DNA from 2 places in the Roseateles sp. 22389 genome. Region 1 is predicted to be linked to the other one. Evidence: predicted binding sites of a transcription regulator. Region 1 holds the regulator's gene; the other holds the start of a gene.

The links. The regulator FliA, encoded in region 1, starts transcription of late flagellar genes. The targets are predictions, from matches to a motif close to CTAAAGTTTNNNNNNNNNNNGCCGNTA.
Region 2: ACTJKJ_RS06045 (putative motility protein) is a predicted target of FliA. The motif match lies at 1,063-1,089, and genes of this name have one in related genera.

Annotation. Positions count from the first base shown of each region.
Region 1 is NZ_JBQEOF010000002.1:435,517-441,215, reverse strand. Features, by position in the region: gene flhF (flagellar biosynthesis protein FlhF) at 1-1,415, shown strand, start outside; gene ACTJKJ_RS04975 (MinD/ParA family ATP-binding protein) at 1,797-2,618, shown strand; gene ACTJKJ_RS04970 (RNA polymerase sigma factor FliA) at 2,640-3,353, shown strand; gene ACTJKJ_RS04965 (methyl-accepting chemotaxis protein) at 3,498-4,787, shown strand; gene ACTJKJ_RS04960 (hypothetical protein) at 5,122-5,622, shown strand; gene ACTJKJ_RS04955 (GNAT family N-acetyltransferase) at 5,658-5,699, shown strand, end outside.
Region 2 is NZ_JBQEOF010000003.1:239,467-245,165, forward strand. Features, by position in the region: gene ACTJKJ_RS06035 (AraC family transcriptional regulator) at 1-219, opposite strand, end outside; gene ACTJKJ_RS06040 (DUF3224 domain-containing protein) at 407-814, shown strand; gene ACTJKJ_RS06045 (putative motility protein) at 839-1,054, opposite strand; gene ACTJKJ_RS06050 (SDR family oxidoreductase) at 1,180-1,881, opposite strand; gene ACTJKJ_RS06055 (HlyD family secretion protein) at 2,113-3,261, shown strand; gene ACTJKJ_RS06060 (ABC transporter ATP-binding protein) at 3,258-4,301, shown strand; gene ACTJKJ_RS06065 (ABC transporter permease) at 4,298-5,491, shown strand.

The sequences.
Region 1 (5,699 bases):
GCCTGGCCGCGTCGCCGGCCCCGCAGCGCGCCGAGCCCGGCTTCGGCGGCTCGGTCGGCGAGGACGTCAACGCGATGGCCATGAGCACGCTGTCCTTCCAGGACTACGTGCGCGAGCGCATGCTCAAGCGCCGCTCGGCCGAGCTCAACGGCCTGCCCGATCCGATGATCGACGAGCCGGCGCCCGCCGCCTACGCGCAGGCGCAGATGAATGAATCGGTCGCCTCGATGGCCGCGCAGCGCGACCAGCGCGCCCGTGCCGCGATGCAGACCCTGGGCGCGCGCCGCGTCGACGAGCGCGCCTACGAGCCGCCCGCTCCGGCGCCCGCGCCGCGCATCGTGCCGCCGGTGCTGCGCGACGAGATCCGCGTGCAGCAGCCGGTCGCCGACCTGGGCGGCGTCGGTGGCGGCTTCGGCGGCCATCCGCTGAACGACATGCCCGCGTCGTCGCGTCGCGAGCAGGAAATGATGTCCGAGCTGCGCGCCATGAAGGGCATGATCGAAGAGCGCTTCGGCGCCCTGGCCTTCATGGAGAAGCTGCAGCGCCAGCCCGCGCAGGCCCGCCTGACGCAGAAGCTGCTGGACGCCGGTTTTTCGCCCGCGCTGGTGCGCAAGCTGGTCGAGGGCTTGCCGGCCCCGATGACCGAGGAATCGGAATCGCAGGCCTGGGCCTCGAACGTGCTGGCCCGCAACGTCCACACCGCCGAGCAGATGCCGGCGCTGGAAGACCAGGGCGGCGTGTTCGCGATGATCGGCTCGACCGGCGTCGGCAAGACGACCACGACGGCCAAGATCGCCGCGGCCTTCGCCACCAAATACGGCGCGAGCCAACTGGGCCTGATCACCCTGGACGCCTACCGGATCGGCGCTCACGAGCAACTGCGCGCCTATGGCCGCATCCTCGGCGTGCCGGTGCACACGGCGCATGACCGCGCTTCGCTGGAAGATTTGCTGGAGCTGCTGGCCGGCAAGAAGATGGTGCTGATCGACACGGCCGGCACGGCCCAGCGCGACAGCCGCACCGCCGAGCTGCTGGACATGCTGGCGCACAAGAGCATCAAGCGCATCCTGGTCGTCAACGCGGCGCAGCAGGGCGAGACGATCGAGGACGTGGTCGGCGCCTGGCGCGGCGCGGAAGCGCAGGGCGTGATCCTGTCCAAGCTGGACGAGGCGGTGAAGCTGGCCCCGGCGCTGGACACGGTGATCCGCCACAAGCTGCGGGTGCTGGGCGTCACCAACGGCCAGCGCGTGCCGGAAGACTGGCACCGCCTGTCATCGCAGGCCCTGGTGCAGCGCGCGCTGCGCAGCCACGGCCAGTCGGCCTGGCGCATGGACGCCTCCGATGTCAACCTGATCTTCACCGCCGGCTCCGTCGGCGCGTCGGCCGGCGCAGCCTCGCCCATGGGCCTGAACTGACCGAACAACACCCCCTCCTGACTCCCTCGCCCGCTTGCGGGAGAGGGCGGGGGTGAGGGTAGTGGCAATCTTGAACGCCTCGAACCTGGGAAGAGCCGTGCTCTTCCCTTCTGTCGTTGGGGCTTTGTTAACCCGACGTTGCTTCATGGTGGTCAACTTGTCCTGTGCGCGACCCAGGCCGGCAACGGCCTGAAGTCGCCGGGCCAGAGGCAAGCGAGGGCGAAAGCGGCAGAGAAAAGCGGGGTGTTTCCCCCTTTCAATTCCGCGTCGAAGGGTGGCCCCCGGGGCGAAACTTCCGGTAACGGCTCCAGCAATGGCGCTTCCCTGTCAGAGGGAAACGACCGCTGGAACCCAACACGTAAGACGACACAGAGCAGCCCAATGCGCGATTTCAGCAATGCTCCCAAGGACCAGGCCGACGGCCTGCGACGCCTCTTCGCCACCGCGCGGGTGCGGGTGGTGCCGGTGGTGAGCAATCCGCATGTCGTGGGCAGCGGCGCGCTGCTCGAAGGCATGTGCGCCGCCTTCGCCGAACTGGGCCTGCACACGCTGGTGGTGGACGCCGGCGAGCAGGCCTCGGCGCCGTCCGACCTCGCGGCGGTGGACCTGGCGGCGTGCGTGGAGCCGCTGTCGGCCAAGGTGTCCTTCCTGGCCGCGCGCGGACTGCCGCTGCGCTACATCAACGCCAACGGCTCGGCCGCCCAGTTCCTGGAAGCGGTGACCGACGCGGCCCCGTTCGCGGACGTGATCCTGCTGCATGCCAGCGCGGCCGAACTGAGCCGCGTGCTGGTCTCGCGCGAGGTGAGACCGGTGCTGCTGGCCGACACCGACGTGCAGAGCGTGACCTACGCCTACGCCGGCATGAAGTGGTTGACGCAGCGGGCGGGCCTGATGGTCTACAGCCTGCTGCTGGCCTGCAATCCGCAGCTGCGCCTGGCCGAGCGGATCGCGCAGCAGCTTTCGAGCTGCGGCGATGGTTTCCTCGGCGCGGTGCTGCGCGAGTGGGCCTGCCTGGATCCCCGCCAGCCGGTGACGGCGCCGCTGACGCACGAGATGCGTCACATGGCGCGCGAGCTGCTGCTGGCGTCGGTGCCTGGCGCGGCGCTGGACAGCGCCGCCGATGCGATGCCGCTGCGTCCGCGGCCGATGTGGCAGCCCAAGGCCGGTCGCGCCCCGCAAGGCGTGACCCTGGCTGCGCATTGACCCCGGATGGGAGACGAGACGATGTACACCGCCAAGGGTCAACTCGACAACAACTCGCTGATCCGCCAGTACAGCCCGCTGGTGCGCCGCCTGGCGCATCAGATGATCGCCAAGCTGCCGGCCAATGTGGAACTGGACGACCTGATCCAGGTCGGCCTGATCGGCCTGACGGACGCGCTGTCGCGCTTCGACACGGCGCAGGGCGTGCAGTTCGAGACCTTCGCGACGCAGCGCATCCGCGGCGCGATGCTCGACGAGCTCCGCGGCAGCGACTGGATGAGCCGCGGCAACCGGCGCCAGCAGCGCTCGATCGAGAGCGCGGTGCACAAGCTCGAGCAGAAGCTGGGCCGTCCGCCGCAGGAATCGGAGATCGCCGCGGAGATGGGCATCTCGCTGGGCGAGTACCAGGAGATGCTGGGCAAGGTACGCGGCACGCAGCTGGTCTATCTGGAGGACATCTCCGGGGATGACGACAGCGACGACTACCTCGACCGCCACGTCAGCGACGAGTCGGCCGATCCGATGTCGATGCTGCGCGACCACCGCATGCGCGAGGCGCTGGTGGAGGCCATCAAGAACCTGCCGGAGCGCGAGGGTTACGTCATGTCCATGTACTACGAACATGACATGAACCTGAAAGAGATCGCCGCCGTGCTGAAGGTGACCGAATCGCGGGTGTGCCAGCTGCACAGTCAAGCGATTGCCCGATTGCGCGTGAAGCTGCGCGACTGGTAAAACGGGCCGCACAGCGGCCGCAGTCCTTGTGGTCCAAACACCATGGGGGAGCGTCCGATGTGGGACTCATTGCGCAGGCGAGCCGGGAAGGCGTCGCCTGACGCGTCGGAGGGCGGCGCCGGGATCGGCCCGCGCGAGCCGACGATGCAAGGCAAGACCACCACCGTCGTCCGGGAGCTGTCGGGCGGCGTGTCCAAACTGGGCCGCGACGCGGCCGAAGTCCGCGGGCTGCTGGAGGACACGCAGAAGGTCGTGACCTCGCAGGCGCAGGCGATGCAGGCGCTGGGCGCGGAGCTCGAGCAGGTCCGGCATGCGCAGGACGGCATCAACCAATCGACGAACCAGACCCGCGAGGCGGTGGGGCGCGCGCGCACGGCGCTGTCCGGCGTGGGCGACGAGGTCGGCGAGATCGTCTCCACGCTGCGGCTGGTGAGCGACGCGGCGTCTGAGATCACGAAGATCGCGCTGCAGACGCGACTGGTCGCGTTCAACGCGTCGGTCGAGGCCAAGCGCGCCGGCGAGGCCGGACGCGGTTTCGGCGTCGTGGCGGACGCGGTCAAGGACCTGGCGGCGCAGGTCGAGGCGTCCTCGAAGGCGATCATGGGCACGGTGGGAACGCTCGATTCGCGGATCGAGAGCTTCAGCCGCGAGCTGCGGGCGGACGGCGCGGGAGGCGCCGCGCAGAGCAAGATCCACCAGGCCTTCGCGGATGTCGAGGTCGACGTGGACCTGATCGCCAAGTCCGCGCAGGAGAGCCAGGCGACGACGCAGCTGCTCGCGGCACGCTCCGGCGAGCTGGGTGTCGAGATCCAGCAGGCGATGCGCAAGCTCGACTCGGCCTTCGCCTGCAGCGACCGCTTCCTGCGGCTGTCGGAGCAGATGATCGAGCAGATCGCGTCGAGCGGCGTGGAGGTCGAGGACTCGCCGTACATCCAGACGGTGCAGGAGGCGGCGGCGGAGATCTCAGCGCTGCTCGAGCGCGCGGTGGCGGAACGCAAGATCGACACCGCGGCGCTCTTCGACGAGCACTACCAGCCGATCGCCGGCACCGATCCCCAGCAGTTCACCACGCGCTTCACGCAGATCGCGGACCAGCTATTCCCGCAGGTGCAGGAACGGGTGCTGACTTTCTCGGACAAGGTGGTGTTCTGCATCGCGGTCGACCGCAACGGGTATGTCGCGACCCACAACAAGCGGTATTGCCAACCGCAGCGGGCCGGGGATACGGCCTGGAATACGGCCAACAGCCGATATCGCCGGATATTCAATGACCGCACCGGGTTGGCGTCCGCCCGGAATCAGCGGCCATTCCTTCTGCAAACCTACCGCCGCGATATGGGTGGCGGGAATTTCGTGCTGCTCAAGGAGGCGTCCGCGCCAGTCACCGTTGCCGGGAGGCATTGGGGTGGGGTGAGGTTGGCGTTCGGGTTCTGAATCCGACGCGGAGAAGGCGGTTGCGGCGCTGATTCAGGCGTGAAACTCGGCCGCGGGAACTGGTTGTCCCCTGACTTGCAAGTGGGGCGGCGGTGACCGGTGGCGGTGATTGCGCGCCTGGCGTCGCGCGGACCAGAATGGATCCAGGTGCTCAAAACACCGTTGAATCAGTGGCCGCCATCTGCGGTCATCTCGGAATGCCCGTTTACGGGCGAGATGGATCTTTCCGCGAGGAAGGTCGCACGTTGGTTTGACCGTGTTTTGACATCTCGCCCACCCGCTCATCTGGCTAGAAGGTGGACGTCCCTCAACGTTGTTTATTGAAGGACTCCGAATGATCCCCGCAGAAACCATTCGCGCTTTGGCCGAAACCGGATTTCGAATCTCCGAGCAAATCGCCCTCGATCACATCGATGTCGAATTCGATCGCAAGAAGCTGCCTTTCAAGGCGAAACGCCTGCGCACGCCGCTTCTGAGCCGTAAACCCTTGTGCGACGACACCGAATACACGCGCATGGTGCTGCGGGAGGCGTCCGTCATTCCGCCACGGCACAAGCCGGCCGCTATGCGCGATGGCGATCCCGCTGAAGCGCTGCTCGATCCCTCGATCACGGTCGGCGCCGCGATGTTCAACGTGCGTGATCGGCTCACGCTCCTGGCCGCGCTGCTGCGCGATTCCATCGTCACGATGGAAGACCCGGAGTGCTTGTGGGGTCGGATCCATGTCGCGAGCCGGGATCTCGTGCGGGAAGCGCTCAGCAATCTCGCCGTCGTCGAAATTGGCGCGCTGGAGGAGCACACTCGCCAATCTCATGGCGCGCTGCAAGCGGCGTGACGCCCCTCCATCCCTCTCACTGCCATCCCAGCCCGATGTTTTCACCGACCTCGCAAACCGCCGGCTTACTCGACTCC
Region 2 (5,699 bases), on a different contig from region 1:
GCGCACCGCGCCGTCTTCCACGACCAAGTGGACATTGGGATGGGGCAGCGTCGATTGAACCTGCGGCGGACATGCCCGGAGATCCCAGCTCACGAACCAGTGATGCTCGATCCAAGGCGCCAGATCGGCGCTGGGCGGCTGCTGGTCATGGTGGAAGCGCCCTGGCGCCAGTCCGGGGTAGAGAACGCCTCGCGCGCCGCGAGGGGCGTGTGCTGTCATGCGATGCCGATGTCGTGTTTTTCCTATCGCCGGGATTGCGGTTCCGGTGCAATGGGACGAAATCAACGCCCTCCCGATCACCATGCCAGCTCTTGCGACGAGTATCGCCGCGCTCCTGTCCGCAGGTTCCGCGATGGCCGCCCCGGCGCCCGAGGCCTCAGCGCCTGCCGTTTCCGCGAGTGCGCCGATGGCGCCGGCCCGCATCGCGCGCGGCCTCTTCGACCTGCGACTCACCGCCCAGCCACTGGAACCCGGCGAGGCGCCGGCTCAACCGGCCCGGACGCTGATCCACAAGCAGTTCCGCGGCGACCTCGACGCCAGCGGCATGGGACAGATGCTGTCCTTCCGCAGCGCGACGCCCGGCTCGGCGGGCTATGTCGCCATGGAGCGCGTGGAAGGGCGTCTTGCGGGTCGCAGCGGCTCCTTCGTGCTGATGCACCTCGGCGAGATGACGCGCGGTGCGCCTCAGCTGTCGGTTCGCGTCGTGCCCGACTCCGGCACCGGCGAGCTGGCCGGCCTGAGCGGCGACATGAGCATCGAGGCCCGCAACGGGCAGCACCTCTATGTCTTCACCTATCGCCTGCCCGGCGAGTAACGCGGACTGCGCCGCGCCGCCGGATCAGGCGTAGGTGTTGATGTTCCGCCCGAGCGTGCCCTCGGTGGCCAGGGCAGGCGCCTGCGGCAAGGCGGCGAGCAGAGCCGCAGCGCCGGCTTCCTGGACGTCCATGGCCTTGCGCAGCACCAGCAGGCCGGCGGCATTGCCGGCCGTGCCCGGCGTGCCGTTGGAGGCCTGCCTGACGGCGGCGTCGACGCTGGGGGAGTTGGTGATGACCATGCAGGCACTATCGGCCGATTCCGCGCCGACTTGAGCGGAAATTCACGCAGTGGACGCCGCTCCCGCGCCGAGCCACCTCGCCCGCCGCCTCACCCACCACGTCGCGCGCGGCCGTGGACGCCGCCTCAAACGCCGCCGCGGTAGCTGCCCAGCTCCGCCGACAGCCCCGCCTTCACCGCGCGCGTCATGTCATCGGCATAGACCTCGTCCTTGCCGTCGGCCAGCGCCGCCAGTACCTGCCGGGCGACGTCCAGCGGGTCGGTCTTCGGTGCGTCGATGCCCGCGGTCATGTCGGTGTCCATGAAACCGACGTGCAGCCCCAGCACCGCCGTGCCCTGATCCTTCAGCTCCTGGCGCAGTCCGTTGGTGACCGACCAGGTCGCCGCCTTGGACACGCTGTAGGTCGCCGCGCCGGTCAGGTTGAGCCAGCTCAGCACCGACAGCACGTTGACCACCGCGCCGCCGCCCTGCTCCTTGAGCACCGGCGCGAACGCGCGGGTCAGCTCGAGCGGCCCCACGACGTTGGTCTCGAACTCATCGCGCAGCGCGGCGATCGCCTGCTCGCCCATCAGCGGCGAGCCGCGGGTGATGCCCGCGTTGTTGATCAGCAGCGTGACGTCACCCGCCGCCCGCACCGCCGCGGCGATCTGGTCCGGCTTGGTGACGTCGAGCCGGAGCGGCGTCACGCCGGGCAGGTCGATGGACGCCGGATCCCGCGCCGCCGCGTAGATCTTCTTCACGCCGGCGGCCTGCAGCGCCTTGACGAAGCTCTTGCCGAGACCGCGATTGGCGCCGGTGACCAGCGCGACAGTGTTCTTGAAGTCCATGGTGAATCCTTGAGCAGTGGAACGGGGTGGAGTGGCTTTTTTCAATTTCACTCGACATGAATAATGTAATGTCGACCATCATCTAAACGCCGGACCGCCCACGCCTTGCCCCTGTCGGCGGAGGGGATGTCGCCAAGCCGCGCGGACCGATGTTGGCGCTCCGGCTACTCGCGCGCGCAGTTGGCTCAGGGGCAATAATCCCGGCCATCCCGTCGTCCGGAGAAGCCGCCGATGCCCACGATGCCGCGCCGCCCGCCTCACCGCCTCTTCCGTTGGAATGGGGTCCGGATCGGTCGCCAGGCCGAGGCGGTCCGCGCGGCCGGCGCGGCGCCCCCGCAGGCTCCGGAGGCTCGGGGAGCAGGTCGCGCGAATGCCGTCCTGGCGCTGCTGGCCGCCGCAGCCCTCGCCGCCTGCGGTCCCGAACCGTCGCCGGCCTGGTCCGGTTATGCCGAAGGCGATCCGGTCTACGTCGCGGCGCCGGTCGCGGGCCAGTTGCTCGACCTCCAGGTGCAGCGCGGCGACACCGTGGCGGCCGGCGCGCCGCTGTTCAGCATCGACGTCACCCCGATGCGCGCCGCCCGCGCCGAAGCCGATGCGCGACTCGCCGCCGCCCGCGCGGAACAGGCCGATGCCGCCAAGGGCCGCCGTCCCGACGAGATCGCGATGAGCCGGGCCCAGTTGGCACAGGCGCGCGCGCAGTCCGCGCTGGCGGAGACCGACCTGGCGCGGCAGCAGCAGCTGATCGGCCAGGGCTTCATCTCGGCGGCGCGGCTGGACGACGCCCGGGCCGCCGCGGCGCAGGCGCGCCAACGCGTGCGCGAGCTCGAGTCCTCGCTGCGCGTGGCGGAACTGCCCGCGCGCAGCGATCAGCAAGCCGCCGCGCGCGCCAATGCCGAAGCCGCCTCGGCCGCGCTCGAACAGCAGCAGTGGCGCGAAGCGCAGACCCGGCAGCGCGCGCCGGCCGCCGGCCTGGTCGACGACACCTTCTATCGCGTCGGCGAGTACGTCAACGCCGGCCAGCCGGTCGTGGCGCTGCTGCCGCCGTCGCAGCGCAAGGCGCGCTTCTACGTGCCGGAACCTGAGCTGGCCTCCCTGCGCCAGGGACAGGCGGTGCTGCTGAGCTGCGACGGCTGCGGCGCGCCGATCGCGGCGCGCATCAGCTACATCCCGCCGCAACCGGAGTACACGCCGCCGGTGATCTATTCCAACAGCCAGCGGGCGCGACTCGTGTTCCTGGTCGAGGCCCGCCCCGATCCCGCGCAGGCGACGCGCCTGCATCCGGGACAGCCGCTGGAGGTGCGCCCGTCTGCGGGCGCAGCGCCCGCGACGGCCGGTGCCGCGGCGTCGACGGCATCGGCCGCTTCCGGCGGACGCCCATGACCGAGCGCAGCGCGCCGACGACGCTCCCCGGCGACGGCGCCGGGTCGTCCGCGAGCGACCTGGCCATCGACGTCCGCGGCCTGACCAAACGCTACGGCCAGCGGACCGTCGTGGACCACGTCGACCTGCAACTCGGACGCGGGCGCATCTGCGGCTTCCTCGGCCCCAACGGCAGCGGCAAGACGACCACGATCCGGATGCTGTGCGGACTGCTCACGCCCGACGAGGGCGAGGGCCGTTGCCTCGGCCTGGACATGCGCCGGCGCGCGGCTGAGATCAAGCGCCTGGTCGGCTACATGACGCAGCGCTTCGGGCTCTACGAGGACCTCTCCATCCGCCAGAACCTGGACTTCATCGCGCGGCTGTTCGAACTCGACGCGCGGCCTCGCCGGGTGGACGAGGCGCTGGAACGGCTCGGACTGAAGACGCGGCAGGACCAGCTCGCCGGCGCCCTGTCCGGCGGATGGAAACAGCGGCTGGCGCTGGCCGCCTGCCTGCTGCATGACCCTCGCCTGCTGCTGCTCGACGAGCCGACCGCCGGCGTCGATCCGAAGGCGCGCCGCGACTTCTGGGACGAGATCCATCGGCTCGCCGCCGACGGCATCACGGTGCTGGTCTCGACGCATTACATGGACGAGGCCGAGCGCTGCCACGAGCTCGCCTACATCGCCTACGGCCGGCTGCTCGCGCGCGGCACGCAGCGCGAGATCATCGCGCAGGCCGGCCTCACCGTCTGGGCGCTCCACGCCGATGATCCGCAGCGACTGACCGCCGTCTCCACCGCCTTGAACGGCGCCGAGGGCGTGCTGAGCGTCGCCGCGTTCGGCAGCAGCCTGCACGTCGCGGGACAGGATGCGGTCGCGCTCGACCGGGCGATCGCGCCGCACCGCGCCGGCGACGGGCTGCGCTGGGCGCGGGCGGAGGCCAACCTCGAAGACGTGTTCATCAGCCTGATCAGTCGGACACCGGACAACTTCGAGGCGGCGACCGCGACGCCGTCCCCCCCGGCAAGGCCCACGGACCGGGCGGGCGCGCGATGACCGATCGCCGCTTCAGCCTCGCGCGCGTGCTGGCGATCTTCATCAAGGAGGTCCAGCAGATGCTGCGCGACCGGCCGACCTTCGCGATGGCGGTCGGCGTGCCCATCCTGCAGCTGCTGCTTTTCGGCTACGCGATCAACACCGACCCGAAGGGACTGCCCACCGCCGTGGTGACGCAGGATCGCGGGCCGATGGCGCGCAGTCTGGTGGCGGCCATGGAACAGAGCGGCTATTTCCGCGTCCAGGCCCGTCCGGCCTCGGAGCATGACGGCGATGCGATGGTCGAGGACGGCGAGGTGCAGTTCCTGATCGTGATCCCGCCCGACTTCAGCCGCCGCATCCTGCGCGGCGAGCGGCCCGCGGTGCTGGTGAGCGTCGATGCGACCGATCCGTCCGCGTCCAGCAACGCGCTGGCGGCGCTGGCGCAGCTTGGCGCGCAGGCGCTGCGACGCGACCTGGTCGGCGCGGCGGCGGCCGGGACGCCCGCCGGCGCCGGAGGCGGCATCGCCCCGACGACGTCGATCGCCACGGGCGGTGCCGCCAGCCCGCCTTTCGAGTGGCGCATCCATCGACGCTACAACCCGGAGGGCCTGTCGCGCTACAACATCGTGCCGGGCCTGATCGGCACCATCCTGACAATGACGATGGTGATGCTCACCGGCCTGGCGATGACGCGCGAGCGCGAGCGCGGCACGATGGAGAACCTGCTCGCGACGCCGGTGCGACCGCTGGAGGTCATGGTGGGCAAGATCCTGCCCTACATCGTGCTGGGTTACGTGCAGCTGGGCGTCATCCTCCTGGCCGCGGCGCTGCTGTTCCAGATCCCGATGGCGGGCAGCTTCACGCTGCTGCTGGCCATGATCGGCGTGTTCATGCTGGCCAACCTGGCGGTGGGCTTCACCTTCTCGACGCTGGCGAAGAACCAGCTGCAGGCCCTGCAGGCGACGTTCTTCTTCTTCCTGCCGTCGATGCTGCTGTCGGGCTTCATGTTCCCGTTCCGCGGCATGCCGCGTTGGGCGCAGGTGATCGGCGAGGCGCTGCCGCTGACCCACTTCCTGCGCATCGTGCGAGGCATCATGCTCAAGGGCAACGGCTTCATGCAGCTGTTGCCGGAACTCTGGCCGATGCTGGTGTTCCTGCTGGTCGCCGGCACGATCGCGCTGATGCGCTACCGCCAGACACTCGACTAGCGCCGGATTGCTCCCGCGCCCGCTTGCGGGACAGCGCCGCGGCGCGGGGCGCGGGGCGCGGGAATTCTCCCTCTCCCGCTTGCGGGAGAGGGCGGGGTGAGGGCCAGCGTCCGCTCGCAGTCCGCGGGGAAGTCCCGACCCCGCCTTCAGCCGCCCTTCAGCACCGCTTCAGGAGCGCTTCAGCGGCGCCGCGCACTGTGGCGGCACG